Acidisarcina polymorpha: one gene and its partner. The protein of the gene in region 1 interacts with the protein of each later gene in a pairwise test. Links are inferred from orthologs where the notes say so. Each region holds a gene or a part of one and is shown in the gene's direction. Other genes may lie near its edges. The genes, in order: rlmB and ACPOL_RS06180.

What was found.
Region 2: the proteins of rlmB (region 1) and ACPOL_RS06180 interact in binary tests that used the Escherichia coli proteins (3 or more experiments, as listed by UniProt). The link is inferred for Acidisarcina polymorpha from one-to-one orthologs.

What each region holds. Positions count from the first base shown.
Region 1 is NZ_CP030840.1:1,593,025-1,600,078, reverse strand. Bases 2,198-5,143 are described here. They hold rlmB (23S rRNA (guanosine(2251)-2'-O)-methyltransferase RlmB), read left to right. Parts: upstream 2,198-3,244; coding sequence 3,245-4,042; downstream 4,043-5,143. Other genes in these bases: ACPOL_RS07040 (M1 family aminopeptidase), read left to right, coding at 4,084-5,143; ACPOL_RS07050 (RNA polymerase sigma factor), read right to left, coding at 2,414-3,106; ACPOL_RS07055 (hypothetical protein), read right to left, coding at 2,198-2,417. Also shown: ACPOL_RS07070 (electron transfer flavoprotein subunit beta/FixA family protein), read right to left, coding at 1-224; ACPOL_RS07065 (LytR/AlgR family response regulator transcription factor), read right to left, coding at 311-1,186; ACPOL_RS33460 (hypothetical protein), read right to left, coding at 1,215-1,382; ACPOL_RS07060 (zinc ribbon domain-containing protein), read right to left, coding at 1,407-1,955; more of ACPOL_RS07055, read right to left, coding at 2,028-2,197; more of ACPOL_RS07040, read left to right, coding at 5,144-6,036; ACPOL_RS07035 (AsmA family protein), read right to left, coding at 6,086-7,054. UniProt on the Escherichia coli protein: Specifically methylates the ribose of guanosine 2251 in 23S rRNA.
Region 2 is NZ_CP030840.1:1,404,739-1,411,813, reverse strand. The notes cover bases 2,112-5,078. They hold ACPOL_RS06180 (NAD(P)H-hydrate dehydratase), read left to right. Parts: upstream 2,112-2,753; coding sequence 2,754-4,403; downstream 4,404-5,078. Other genes in these bases: ACPOL_RS06170 (hypothetical protein), read right to left, coding at 4,955-5,078; tsaE (tRNA (adenosine(37)-N6)-threonylcarbamoyltransferase complex ATPase subunit type 1 TsaE), read left to right, coding at 4,363-4,839; ACPOL_RS06185 (penicillin-binding transpeptidase domain-containing protein), read left to right, coding at 2,112-2,573. Outside these bases: cell division protein FtsZ, read left to right, coding at 1-1,024; more of ACPOL_RS06185, read left to right, coding at 1,287-2,111; more of ACPOL_RS06170, read right to left, coding at 5,079-5,524; aroE (shikimate dehydrogenase), read right to left, coding at 5,556-7,075. UniProt on the Escherichia coli protein: Bifunctional enzyme that catalyzes the epimerization of the S- and R-forms of NAD(P)HX and the dehydration of the S-form of NAD(P)HX at the expense of ADP, which is converted to AMP.

The sequences.
Region 1 (7,054 bases):
GCCAACGCCTCCCGAAGCACAGATTGTGCGCGGGCGGGCCCGGCAGTGATCACCACGACCTCGCCGCCGTGCTTCTCTCTCTGCCGCAGCGCCTCTTCGAGCGCATAAGCGTCTGGTTCATTCACCTCGTAGGAGACGTCATCGCGAATCCAGGTGCCCGATTCGTTCAGCTTGAGTGGTGCGTCTTTTTGGGGGACTTGCTTGATGCAGACGAGGATCTTCATGGGTTCGCATTCATAACGGCGGCAACCGCCCAGTATAGCGGAAGGGTCCTGCTTCCATTTAGCTACTGGCTTGCCAGATCAATGCTTCAAAGCTTGAACAGTTCTCGCAGGCGCCGGGTCTGGGCACGGCTGACGGGAATCTCCGTCTGCTTCTTGTCCGCCATCCTGAGCTGATAACTCGACTTGAACCATGGCACGACTTCCTTGATGTGATTGATGTTCACCACATAGGAGCGGTGCGCTCTCCAGAAGATTGCGGGGTCGAGCAAGTCCAGCAGTTCTTCGAGCGTGCGGCATTTCGATTGGCCTTCGAGCAAGGGAGTGGCGACCGAGATTGTTCCCTCATCGATAGCCGCGTAGCAGATATCTTTCTGGTCGATAAGCAGGAGCCGGCTTTGGGCCTGAACTACAATCTTCCCCGACTGGAGATTCGAAACGGAAGGCCGCGCGCCTGCCTGTTGCTGCTCCATCAGTCTCAGCAATGCTTCAATCCGGGTGCCGGTACTGTCGGGAGCACTGCTTTGCGCACGGTCTTCCCCTGATGAAGCGTGCATATCTGTCGTGCCCGAGTCCTGGACGCGTTGCCGGATCCGATCCAGCGCCTGGAGGACACGGGCATGATCGAAGGGTTTCAGCAGATAATCGATCGCGTTCACGTCAAAGGCGCGAACAGCATACTGATCGAAAGCGGTCGCGAATATAATCTGAGGCAAAGGGTACCCGTCTTTGAGTTCGCTCTTTTGTAGTTCGACCAGCCGCTTCAAAACCGCAAAACCATCAAGGCCCGGCATCTGCACGTCGAGGAAGACGACGTCCGGATGATGCGACTGGATAAGTTCTACGGCCTCGATCCCGTTGCGGCCCTGGGCAAGAACGTCAATGTCCCCCTCGTCGCGAAGCAGGTACTCGAGCTCTTCGCGGGCGAGTTGTTCGTCGTCGATGATCAGTGCGGTTATAGACATTGCGAGCCGACACCTGAGTATAGAAGATTTAAAGACTTGTGGCTCTCGTCCAACGGAGCGCTGTCTTCTTCGGATCGCCGCCAAAACGCAGGTTCAAGGCATCGCCGCGGAGCACCAGGTAGGTAAATAGAGCCGCGTCCACAATCACTTCGTGGATGAGCAACGGGTGGCGGAACTCGAAGCCGGTCGCTTTCATGGGCCGCCCAACTGCCGTTTCCAGCTAAGACTGAAATGCTCGTAAACGAGAGGGCGTGTTGTCCGCTGCCAGGTCATGCCCGCAATGAACGCAGTATTGGTCCGTCGCAGAAACACTGCGATAGCATTGTCCGCAGCAAGCCGAGATCTGGCAGGCGCACTGCGGACAGAAATGGAAGTCCGCCTGGGTGCGTGTCCCACAGGCTGGGCAGCGGGATATGATTGGCTGGCGCAGCAGGAAGTAGAGCACAGAACCGATCCCCCCGGGCATAATGAGACAGATCGCGATCCAGAATCGGAGACTCATCGAGCGGCGTGGGGCGTCCTGGCTGACGTAGCCGACCATCAGGACGTATAACGCCGCCAGCGCGCTCCACGAAAGCGCGAAATAGATACGGAAGCCAACCGGCGGCGGTGGATGATTGCGATGCTCCGGCATCACGATCCAAAAGAAGTACTGAACGATGACAAAGACGAGGGCAGCAATTGCCACCGACCACCGTGGGATGAGCCGCATCTCATCGGCAAAAGTCGTACCTGTATCAGGGTCCCGGAGAGTTGTGGAGTCTTTCATCGCTTGATGATTGCTGGATAGAATCAAACCACGCTTGCATGTGGTCTCAGCAAAACAGACGGCCTACGAAGGTTAAAAGTTCCTTCGCCCGTAGCGCAGCGGTTGGTGGCTTTTCCAGCTCGCAATCAGAGCAGCAATGATTGCGGAGAAGAGAGTCAAAGCAAACAAGGTAACCATTGCCGGAAGATCGGAAAAATGCTCACCGGCAAAGATCTCATCGACACCGCTCCACAAGGCGGGAGTAAGTAGCGTCAACAGACTTACCGCGAGCAGTAGTGTGAATCCCTTATTCCGGCGGCGTCTCGCCCGGTCTTCGCGAAGGTTGGTCGCGGCCTCTCGAACGGCGCGCCGCGTTCGCTGGGCAACCGCGAGACTGGCACTGGCGCTTAGCCCATTCAGCGCTTGCACGATCTCCGGGTCGAACAACTCCGACCCTTCTTTGGAGGATGGCTCGGGGTTCATACCGCGCCTCTTCTGCTTTCGCGTAAGGAGTGCCTCGAGAGCGTCGCTGCTTTTCCGCCCGTGAGCGGCGCTTCGGAGACCGCGGCGATTCGCGGCTTCAATGCGGCAAGCCCGCGATAGAGCCGAGACTTTACCGTCGAAAGCGGTGCGCGGGTAACGGCGGCAATTTCATCGAGCGCCAAATCTTCATGAAAACGCAGCACCAATACCTCCCGATGCAACGGATCCAGCGTCAGAAGCGCCTCGGTGACGCGCTGTCCATCCTCCTGCGTTTTGTAGTGATCGAAAGGATTCGGTGCGTCGCTCGCGACTTCAAAAGGACGTTCATCTTCAGTCGACTCGCACATCTCGTCGAGCGAAGCCATCGTGCGCTTGCGCCGGAGGTCGATCAGCAGATTGCGGGCGATGGTAAAAAGCCAGGTATCGAAGCGCGCATTTCCGTTGTACTGCGCTCCCCGCAACAGGACGCGCATCCAGGTCTCCTGGAAAAGATCTTCAGCCACCTCGCGATTGCCAGTGAGGTACAGCAGATACCTGAGCAAACGATGCTGGTAGCGAACAATCAGTTCGTCCAGGAGGTTGGCGTCTTGCCGCTTGAGACCTTGGGCGATGACGGCGTTTTCCGCCTTCGACTGCTCGGTCAAGGTGAAGGTAGCGGCGCCCATGGCTTTCTCAGAGACGGTCGGCATGATCTTTAAGACGCGGGAGGAGGGTGAATCGATTATTTATTTCTGCAGGGCCCGACACCGGCATGGAAATCCAGCACCGCTAGGAGTGAGGTGCCGCGCGGCCAGAGTAGTCTGACGAGATCGGGATAGACTGAGAAGATGGAAGTTTTGTACGGTCTCCATCCCGTGCAGGAGGCTCTGCGCGCTGGGTTGCGGCGTTTTGACCACATTTGCGTGGCCAAGGAACGGACGGACGCGCGCCTGCAACAGATCATTGATGCCTGCCGGGAAGCTGGTGTTCGGCTGCGTTTCGAGCCGAGAGAACAGTTGACGCGGATAGCCCAGACCTCCGCACACCAGGGCGTGGTGGCGGTTGTGAGAGAGGCGTCCGTATTGGATCTGGAGGATCTGCTGGAATCGAGCTCCTCCGGTAAGGCGCGGCTTCTACTGGCGCTCGACGGCGTCGAAGACCCGCAGAATCTGGGCGCGCTCCTACGGACGGCGGATGGCGCCGGTGTCGATGGGGTGGTGCTAACCGAGCGGCGCTCGGCGCCCCTGAGTCCGGTCGCCATCAAGGCCTCTGCCGGTGCTTCGGAGCATATTCGCATTGCGCGGGTGGTCAACCTGGTGCGAGCGCTGGAGCAGATGAAGGCCGCGAATATCTGGTCGGTGGGCCTCGATGAGAGAGGTTCGCTCGACTACGACGAGTTCGACTTCACAGGGGATTGCGTCCTCGTGCTCGGTCGCGAAGGCGCAGGTCTGCATGACTTGGTCAAGAAGACCTGCGACCACTTACTGAAGATTCCGATGTTGGGTGGAGTGTCGTCCCTCAATGTGTCGGCTGCTGGCGCCGTGGTGCTGTATGAGGCCGCGCGGCAAAGAAGAGCACGATCGGTGGCGGGAGCGGGTCTCACCAACCCTGCCCCGGCAAAGAAGCGGAAGGGTTTGGGTTCATGAGTGGTTGGCAGTGGACGACAGTTATAGTTTTGGGAAGCTTGTTGAGCGCGAACAATTCGAGGGGACAACAGGGAGGATCTTCCCCAGCTTCGCCTCCTTCGACATCGCCGTCCACGCCGCAGACGACCCCGGGGAGCCCGGCTCCAGACGACCAGCAACCGCCGGCAGGAAGCGGCAAGGTGCTCTTCTCGCGGTCTCTAGAAGATGACAAGGCGAACGGCGACAAGGTCGCTGAACCGTCGGCCGCCGGCCAGGCAGTCCAGAAGCAGAACTCTCCACGGGGAATGTCAGCCGCTACCGTCGCCCGATTTCAAGCAACCGACGCGGAGCGGAATGCTCTGACTTTCCTCGCCTACGATCTGGACGTTCGCCTCGTCCCTCGTCAGGAGTCCATCGCGGTTCGAGCGCGTCTCCGGGTTCGCAATGATGGAGACAAGCCGCTCGAGCGGATCGCCTTGCAGCTATCTTCAGCGCTCAAGTGGGAGCAGATGCGCACAGCTGGCGCAGGAGTGAGCTTCGCCCAGCACCTGCTCGATAGCGATGCCGACCACACCGGCGCGGTCAATGAGGCCGTGATCACGTTGCCGCGCGCGCTTGCGCCGCAAGAGGAATTGCAGCTCGAGGTTCTCTACAGTGGGCAGATCTCCCTGAATGGAGAGCGGCTGGAGCGGATCGGCGCCCCCACAGCCGCTGCGGAAAAGTCGGATTGGGACAGGATTTCCGCAGACTTTGTCGGCATGCGCGGCTTTGGAAACGTACTCTGGTACCCGGTCAGCGCCCCCCCGGTGCTGCTCGGCGATGGAGCCAAGCTTTTTGCCGAAATGGGCAAGCAGAAACAGCGTCAGCAGCAGGCGACCATGAAAATGTCGGTGACCGCGGAGTTCACTGCGGAAATTGCGACGCCAAACCTCGCCCTTCTTAACGGACATGTCGTGCCAGTGGTCGAGACGGCTGCGCCCGAGAATTCTCATGCGGGAGTCATTACTGCGTCTCTTCCCGAGACGACTTTGGGCTTCTCGGCGCCCAGCCTGTTCTTGCTTGCGCGTCGCAAGGTGCAAGGCAGCGGCGTGCAGATATTCGCCGCGGCCGAAGATGTGGCCAGCACCCAAAGCCTGCAGACGGCGGTCAGGGAGGTGACCCCGCTGGTGCAACAGTGGCTGGGGCAGAAGCCGAATGCGCTATTGACGGTAGTGGGCCTCGCCGAGGCCAACGATGCCCCCGCGGAAGAGCGCGACGTGTTTTTGGCAGGCTTCAAGGCGTCTCCCGACCCTCACGAGCTGGATAATGCGATGGTCCACTCCCTCGCGCATGCGTACTTTGCTTCTCCCCGTCCATGGCTGAACGAGGGTGTAGCCCAATTTCTCGGAAGCTTGTGGGTTGAACAGGTTGATGGGCGGAAGACGGCTCTCGAATCCATGGCGTCGGAGCGAGGAGCGCTGTCGCTCGCAGAGCCCGCAACTCCTGGCGAGACTGGCGGCGAGGATTTGCTGGATGCCTCCGATCCGGTCTTCTATCGGACCAAGTCTGTCTATGTGCTGTGGATGCTCCGTGACTTGGCCGGCGATGCCGCGCTCGCCGCAGCGCTCCGCTCGTATCATCCCGAGCAGGACACCACCTCAGACTACTTCGAGCGCTTGTTGGAAAAGGCAAGTGGCAAGGACTTGAAGTGGTTCTTCGATGCCTGGATCTATCATGATCGCGGACTGGCCGATCTTTCGATCACCGGGGTCTTTCCCAGCAAAGCCTCTGTCGCCGGCCAGTGGCTGGTAGCCGTGGACATTGCAAACGACGGTTTCGCCGAGGTCGAGGTGCCGGTGATCGTGCGATCCCGGGATACGACTGTGGCTGAGCGGCTGCGGGTACCGGCCCGGGGAACCGTCTCCCACCGCATGTTGATTGGCAGCCTGCCTACTGAAATTCAGGTGAATGACGGCACCGTTCCCGAGGTCGCGGAGAGTATCCACCTGCATACGCTGACGGCAGAGGCGAAGTAAGCCATTTTTCACATGGCTTCTCTAATAAGCTCGCAGGCGCCGAAGCGCTTTAGCGTCCCTCCAAGGGCTGGGCAGCAATAGCCCTTTCCGGCTGAATCAGAACTTCTGGTTTCTGCAGAGTACCGGTGATTTTGAGTGAGTTGGAAGGGGAGGGGTCGGCTAGATTCATCTCGCGATTAAACGTGATGGTGCCGGTAAGCGGCACCACCTCAGCGCCGCGCAGGACCCTCGATCTTTCTAACGTTAAGACACTTTTGGCGATCGTTCCATCTGCAGTCCAGGTGTCGAATTTGGCCAGCGCTGATTGGGCCCCATCCTCATCTCCTGGGGATAAATCAACCGGCAATCCGCCTTTCAGCCAATCCCAATGGAACGTTCCCGAGGCCGAAGAGATCAATTGTTCCCGTTCGTAGCCGGAGAACCGAAGCCTTGTCTTCAAGTTGATCATTCCGGGTCCCCACTTCTCTTTGAACATCGCGGCAGTTGCAGCGGAAGACGAGTGATCGAGCTGTGCTTCGACCTCGTAGTGAGGTGTTCCGCCCGAGACTCGCAAGGCGCCAGTTAGGTGGAGGGACCCGTCAAGTGCGCGTCCGATTAAAGACTTCACCTCAACCGCATGGTCTCTTATGCTGACCGCGGCGTTCAGGTCACGCACCGTGAAGCTTCCTATTGAAAACTCAGCAATCTGGACGTTTCCGGTAAGAGTCGGCCATATATGTTGGCCCACATCGACTCGTTCTAAAAGTTCTTGCACCAGCTCTCTGCGGCGTCCTGCTCCAAGCAGAGCATTCTGTGCAGTGGCGGCATCGAGGGAACCGATGTGAAGGGAGAACTGCCGGCCGCATTCAAGAGTCATGCAGAAGATTGGATAGCTGAGAGAACCATCGCCGTGGACCGGACCATAGGTTAGCGATGAGGCAGTCCAGGAGATTGTGCCGTTCTCCAGCAGCGCTTGCGCCGAGGGAATCTGCAATGGTTGAGCGAGGTAATCGCCAGTGAGTCCGGCATTGTGGAGGCG
Region 2 (7,075 bases), 190 kb from region 1 along the record:
CGAGATGGGAGCGCTTACCGTGGCCGTGGTCACCCGGCCATTTGGCTTCGAGGGTAAACGGCGGATGAAGCAGGCCGAGCGCGGCATGGAGGAATTGCTCGAAAGCGTGGACACGATGATCGTGATTCCCAATGAGAAGCTGTTGGCCGTCGCCAAAGATGCAGGGTTCTTCGAGTCATTCCGGATCGCGGATGACGTCCTGCGGCAGGGTGTGCAGGGGATCTCAGACATCATCACCATTCCCGGCATCATCAATCGCGATTTCGCCGACGTGAAGACCACCATGGCTGGAATGGGCTATGCGGTCATGGGAACAGCCATGCGAGCCGGCGCGAATCGCGCCATTGAAGCGGCGCAGGCTGCGATGGCCTCTCCTCTGCTCGAAGATGGAGCCATCGACGGAGCGCGCGGCATCCTCATCAACATCAGCGGTTCGAGCACACTCAAGCTCAGCGAGGTCAACGAAGCTTCCAGCCTGATCCAGAATGCCGCCCATGAAGATGCCAACATCATCTTCGGCGCGGTGCTCGATGAAGCCATGGGTGACGACGTCAAAATCACAGTGATCGCGACCGGTTTTCGCCAGGAGCAACCGGAACGCCGCGAGCGCATGCTAAATTCTGTGCTCAATGCCCATGTCCCGCCGATGGCGTTCGTCCGCAGTGAGACTGCGAATGACACTCCGCGATTCGCCGGAGAGGCTCGAGACGAAGCGGCCTCTTTCCGGAAGCCGGAAGAACCGCCCGTCATCGTCTACTCCACCGGTTCTTTGAGGATGGAGGAGCCGACTTCCCCGAATATCACGGCCGTGGCGGACCCCACCCACGACGTGGACTTCCTGCAGCCGATTGATTTTGCAAGTCGAGAAGGAGAGGACGTGGAGGGCGCGCCGAAAGAGCATCTGGTGATGGTTGCAAATAGGCCACAGCCGCGCATGTACAGCGGGTCCTTGGACGCTGAGGAGCATGACACGGAACGGGAAGACCTCGACGTCCCAGCGTTTTTGCGTCGGGGAGGGCTGTGACAGGTTTACACTTAGACAGGTTTACACTGAGGGAGTGATTCAGCTTTGAGGTTTCAGGTGGATGTCCCGAGGTCGCGCAACCGCGACGCTGGCTCCGGGTCTAAATTACTTCCGGTTCACGGCGGTTTTGGTTGTATCCCGATTTGGAAGGCATCTTACTATTTTGGGACTCCGGCTGGAATTTAGCAGCAAGAGAAGAAATGCCTTACCTTACCGATCATTACACTCTGAGGGTACCCGTTCTTCTAGAGACCTGAAATTTATGAAACTGAACACACTCATAAAGTCATTATTGACGTCCCTTCTAATGCCGCTGGGAGCGGCGATGTCGCCGGTTTGCGTAGCAGCGACCGTCCATCACGTCCACCATCATGCCGGACAGGCCACCGCGTTGCATGCAGTCTCTGCGCATTCTGCTCATGCATCGACGCTTCAAAGACGAGCGGTCCATGCAGCTGGCTACGCGGGTGCTCATACCGTCGTGCATTCCTCCGGAAGGGCGGGCATGCGGAGGGCGAGCCTGGCTTACCGCCGGCGCCGTTCGTTCGAGCGATTTACGGGAAGCTCGTTTGTCGACGCCGACCTGACCACCGGGGACGTCACCGCCGGGGAAGACCCGGTGGTCAGAGCGGCTGCGGTCGAAGCTCTAGGAAATATGAATGGTACGGTTGTGGCCATCGATCCGAAGAACGGCCGCATTCTCGCCATGGTGAACCAGAAGCTCGCCTTGAGCGGGGGCGCCGAACCATGCTCGACGATCAAGGTTTCTGTTGCCTTGGCAGCACTGCAGGAAGGCATTATTACCAAGGACACTCCGGTCAACCTGGGCGGCAGCTATCACATGACGCTCACCGAGGCTCTGGCCCACTCCAACAACCTTTATTTTGAGACCCTCGGCCGGACCCTCGGATTTGAGCGAGTTCGCCATTATGCAAATCAGTTTGGTCTGGGGGAGTTGGCTGGCTACAATATCCCGGGCGAGACCCTGGGCACCTATCCAGACGAGGTACTTCCAGAGGCTCAGGGCGGCGTCGGCAGAATGTGCAGCTTCGGCGAGGGCGTTTCGATGACGCCGCTGCAGTTGGGTGCTCTCGTCTCCTCCATTGCAAATGGAGGGACCCTTTACTACCTCCAGCATCCAACCACGCCCCAGGAGGTGCTTGATTATCATCCTAAGATCAAGCGCACCCTCGATATTTCGAAAGTGATTCCAGAAATCCAGGACGGTATGCACGCTGCGACTCTTTACGGTACCGCCCGCAGCCTCCGTGCAAACTTCAACGAGTTTCCGGTGATGGGCAAGACCGGCACCTGCTCGAACAATGGCACCCGGTTTGGCTGGTTTGCTTCCTACGCAGATACCCAATATGGACGCATAGTCACGGTCTTCTTCCTCGAAGGAGGACGTCCCACCTTCGGACCTCGCGCCGCGGAGTTGACCGGAGTCTTCTATCGGAATCTTTGGGACCACAGCTACTTCGTGGAGAAATCGGCACCGGATCAATCAACCGCGCCAGGCAATGCTACCGTGCTGGGCGTCTCGCAATAACAATGCAAGGGTTAGTCATTCAAGACCGGCCTCCGACTGGAGGCCGTTTGTTTTTCGGCGGAGAATAAAGAGAAGTCGGTCAAAATTGCAGGAGAGTGCGTTCGATCAGCTTCTTCCCCGGAGATGCCAAGACGCCCTCTGCTTGGCATCGACGACACTAGTAGAATGCGCTGGGTGCCAATGAAGATTCTTACCGCTAAAGAGATGCGCGAAGTCGACGTACGGACGGTCGAGCAATATGGCGTCGCTGCGACGACGCTGATGGAGAATGCCGGCGCAGCGGTTGCTCGCTTTGTGCTTCGCGAGTTTCCCGACTATGCCCGCATCACGATTCTTTGCGGACGGGGCAACAATGGTGGGGATGGCTTTGTGGCCGCCCGCGCACTCGCCGAGGCTGGACGGGTCGTCGCTGTCCTGCTTCTTGGAGAAGCGGCTGACCTCAAGGGCGATGCCAAGGTCATGTTTGAGCGCCTTCCGCAGCGGGCCCTCTTCGCGAAGGACGAAGCAGCGCTCGACGAACCTTCTGTCCGAGCGCTTTTCAGCAATACTGAACTATTTCTCGATGCCGTCGTAGGAACTGGCTTCCAGCCCCCCTTGCGTGGCGTCGTGGCTGCCCTCGCCGAACGCATCCATGGCCTCGAAGCGCCGGTGGTTGCCGTCGATCTTCCGTCCGGGTGGGACGCCGACTCGCGCGGGGCCGACTCGCCTGGGGCCTTCCGTGCCGATGCAGTTGTCACCTTCACCGCACCGAAGCCGGCCCACCTATTTGGCAACATGACGCGAGGGGGGATCGTGGTCGCCGGGATTGGTTCTCCCGAAGAAGCCATCATTTCAACGACTGGCTTGACGTGGAGCGGTGCGGCAGCCGAAGTCTCCCATAAACCCCGCGTTCCAGACAGCAACAAGGGAATGTTTGGCCACGTTCTCGTCGTAGGAGGAGCAAAAGGGACGGCGGGAGCTGCTGCAATGGCGTCGGTCTCAGCTCTTCGCGCCGGCGCTGGACTGGTGACGGCCGCGGTTCCGGAATCAATTCTCCCGACGGTGGCGCGCGCCGCACTTGAGCTCATGACTGTCCCCCTGGTTCAGGGCAAACACGGGGAGATCGCTCGCGTCAACGCAGATCCTGAACGCCTCAAATTTTTGATCGAGAAGATCACGGTTTTGGCCGTGGGTCCCGGGATCTCCCAGCATCCGGAAACGGCCGAATTTGTGATCGAACTGGTTAGACAGTCGCGATTGCCTCTGGTCCTTGACGCTGACGCCCTGAACATCGTCTCGAAGAACCCCGAGCTTCTCGACGGAAGCCAGCGCCCGGTGATCATCACGCCTCACCCGGGCGAGATGGCGAGACTCATCGGTGGGAGTGTCAAGGACGTTCAGGCGGATCGCGAGAATACTGCTCGCAACTTCGCCACGCGTCATCAGGTTACCGTTGTCCTCAAAGGCTGGCGAACTTTGATAGCGCATCCCAACGGCGCGGTCGCCGTAAACACTACCGGCAACCCGGGTATGGCGAAGGGAGGCAGCGGAGACATCCTCACCGGAATCGTTGCGGCCATGGTCGCACAATATGCCCGCGATCCGGCTGCCGAGAACGTCGCTGCGGCAGTCACGGCCGCCGTCTACCTCCACGGACTGGCTGCGGATCTGGCGGTGTTGGAACAAGACGAACATACCTTGCTGGCGACCGATACAGTTTCACATCTTTGTAACGCTTTCCGCTATCGCTCTAAGGACAAAGGCGGGTATGTTTGGTTACAGGGGTTTCCAAATGCCGAAGACAGAAGATATGACAGCGGAGACAACCAGCAACGAAGGCCAGGTGTTTGAAACGAACGGAAGCGATGAGACCATTGGCGTCGGGCGAGAGATCGCCAAGCTGCTGACCCCGCCCAAATTTCTGATCCTTCGCGGCGATCTGGGTGCTGGCAAGACCACGCTGGTCAAGGGAATTGCCGAAGGTTTGAATGCAGCTGAAGCGGAGGAAGTAACTAGCCCGACCTTCACTCTGATCCACGAGTACGAGGGCCAGTTTCCTGAGTCCGGACACGAGACGCCCGTGAAGTTGTACCACCTGGACCTGTATCGAGTGGATGCGGAAAGACAGCTTGAAGCTTTGGGACTCGATGAGCTGGCGGGTCCGGATAGCATCGTTTTGGTTGAATGGGGGGAAAAATTTCCCAGTGTGGTTAAGCGCAGCGATGGAGAAATTGTGGTGAAGTCCGCTGGCGGTGACGCCCGCCGGATTACTGTGAACCTGCGTTGAGCGCTTTTCCGCCAGGCCGAGCGGCACCGATCCTGGCTAGCTTTGATATCCCAAGCCAGCTTTAATATCCCATGTCGGCCAAGCCGAGGAGCAGTGTATCTTCGGGATCCGTTGACTACGCTCTAAACATAAGGAACAGGATCGCGCCCAGGACGACCAGAAGCAGCACTACGATCGAGATCGCCCAGGTTCTGACGGTCTTCTTGAGGGAAGTTAGCGCCTCGAGAGTTTGGGCTTGCCGTTGCGTCTCCGACTCGAAAGACTTGCTGATCCAGGTCAAGCGCTCCTGCAGATACTTAAGGTCGGCGGTCTGATTCTTCAGCTGCCCATTGAGGTCCCGCAAAGACGCGCGTATCTCCTCATACTCCTCCTCCCGATGATGGTCATCTGGGGTTGGCATAGCCGCCCCGCCGCCAGCGCTAAGCACATTGGTGCCCAGCACACTGCGCTCCAGCAGCGGCAGTACGCGCGCAAGATACGGCAGAAGAACTCGAAGTTGAAGCAAGATGCGCCACATGGAAGGACGAGGATCCTTTTTGTCTTCAAGAGACAGAGCGGTTATAGGAGTATGACTGAGTTCGGCGTGCGCTTCCTTCAGATTCGGAGACGGGCTTTGTTCGTCGGACGCCAATTCGATGAGACGGTCTATTTCGGAGACTTGCCTGGTGAATGGTGACTTTGCCATAGGGAAGGTTGTAAGGGATCCATCGCTGTTCTTAGTGAGAGCCGTTGGCCGTTGCCGCTCGCTGCCGCAGCGAGTGAAGGACTACCCGTAGCATCTCATCTTCGGGAGCTGGCTTGCCAGTCCAGATCTCGAATTGCCGAGCGCCCTGATGCACGAACATCTCGATGCCGGTGATCACGGGAATGTTCTTCGCCCTCGCTGCTTTGATGAGCGGCGTATCGATAGGGTTATAAACCAGGTCGAAGACGATTCGCGCATTGATCTCTTCCGGCTTCAGCAAGGAGTGGGTCTTCACGCCACCCATTCCGACGGGCGTTGCATTCACAATGACATCAAAATCGCTCTTGCCAAGCTGTTCGGCTTTTGCGACCTTGGCTTTCGCTTCCTTGGCGAGTTTTTGAGCATTGAGCAAGCTTCGGTTCAGGATCGAGACCTCGGCGCCTTTTTCCTTGAGTCCGAAGACTGCGGCCCGGGCAGCGCCGCCTGCACCCAACACCAACACCTTCGCGCCGCGGAGAACTAAACGCTTCTCCAGCGGTCGAACCACGGCAGCCACATCGGTGTTGAAACCGTACAATTTTCCATCCTGAGAGCGGACGACGGTGTTGCAGGCGCCGATTTTTTCCGAAATGGCGTCGGTCTTTTGCAGATGCTTCAAGATTTCCTGCTTGAACGGCATCGTCACACTCAGCCCGCTCAAAGGAACCTCGCGAACCAGAGTCAGCAAGTCGCTTAGGGCCGAGGTCTGAAGCGGCAGGTATACGGAGTTCACTCGTTCTCGCCGAAAGGCGGCATTCAGCATCGTCGGGGAGAGTGAGTGCGTCACTGGATTGCCGGCAACTCCGTAAACTTTGGTCGCGGCGTCAAGTTGATCGACCCGGTAAAGTTCGAGCAGCGTCTGTGCCGAAAGCTGTCCAGGCGCCGTTTCCTCCCCCGTTGTTGCTGAGGCAAAGGTGAACACGCTGCCGGAGCGGGGCCCAAGAATGCGGCTGATGACGCCCTGTTCGCCCATACAAATACCCACCACATTGGCCTTGTCTCGTGCACGCTCCAGAAAGCGGATCAAGGCGACGTTGTCGGCCAAGCTGCGGGCGGTTGAGACTACTTTGATGAACTCCGGCTCGAAGGCTAGCATCCGCTCGAAGACGCCGTCCAGGTCTTTAGTGGTCACGAAATCGTGGTAGGACAGGATCAGCCCGCCGCCCTGTGCCCGCAACTTATCCATCGCTGCGGGGCGGATCTCCTCGGCGGTCTGCAATTCCACGTCAACCAGTTGACAGCCTGAGGCGATCGCCTTTTGAAGGACGTCCAGCTCGGCATGACTGGTGCCGACGAATCTGCCGCCAACTGCTTCGCGACGGCAGGTCGCGATGGCAGTCACTTCGGGGTGCTTGCCGAGAAATTCCTTTAACGCAGGAAGCGCCGCCAGAGGTTTAGGGAGATAGTCGATGCGGAATTCGAGAAATGTCGTCTCGCGGTAGGCAGTCTCCGCTTTCTGAACCAGATCCACGGGGGTCGAACCGATGATAGCGACGCAGATCTTACCGATCC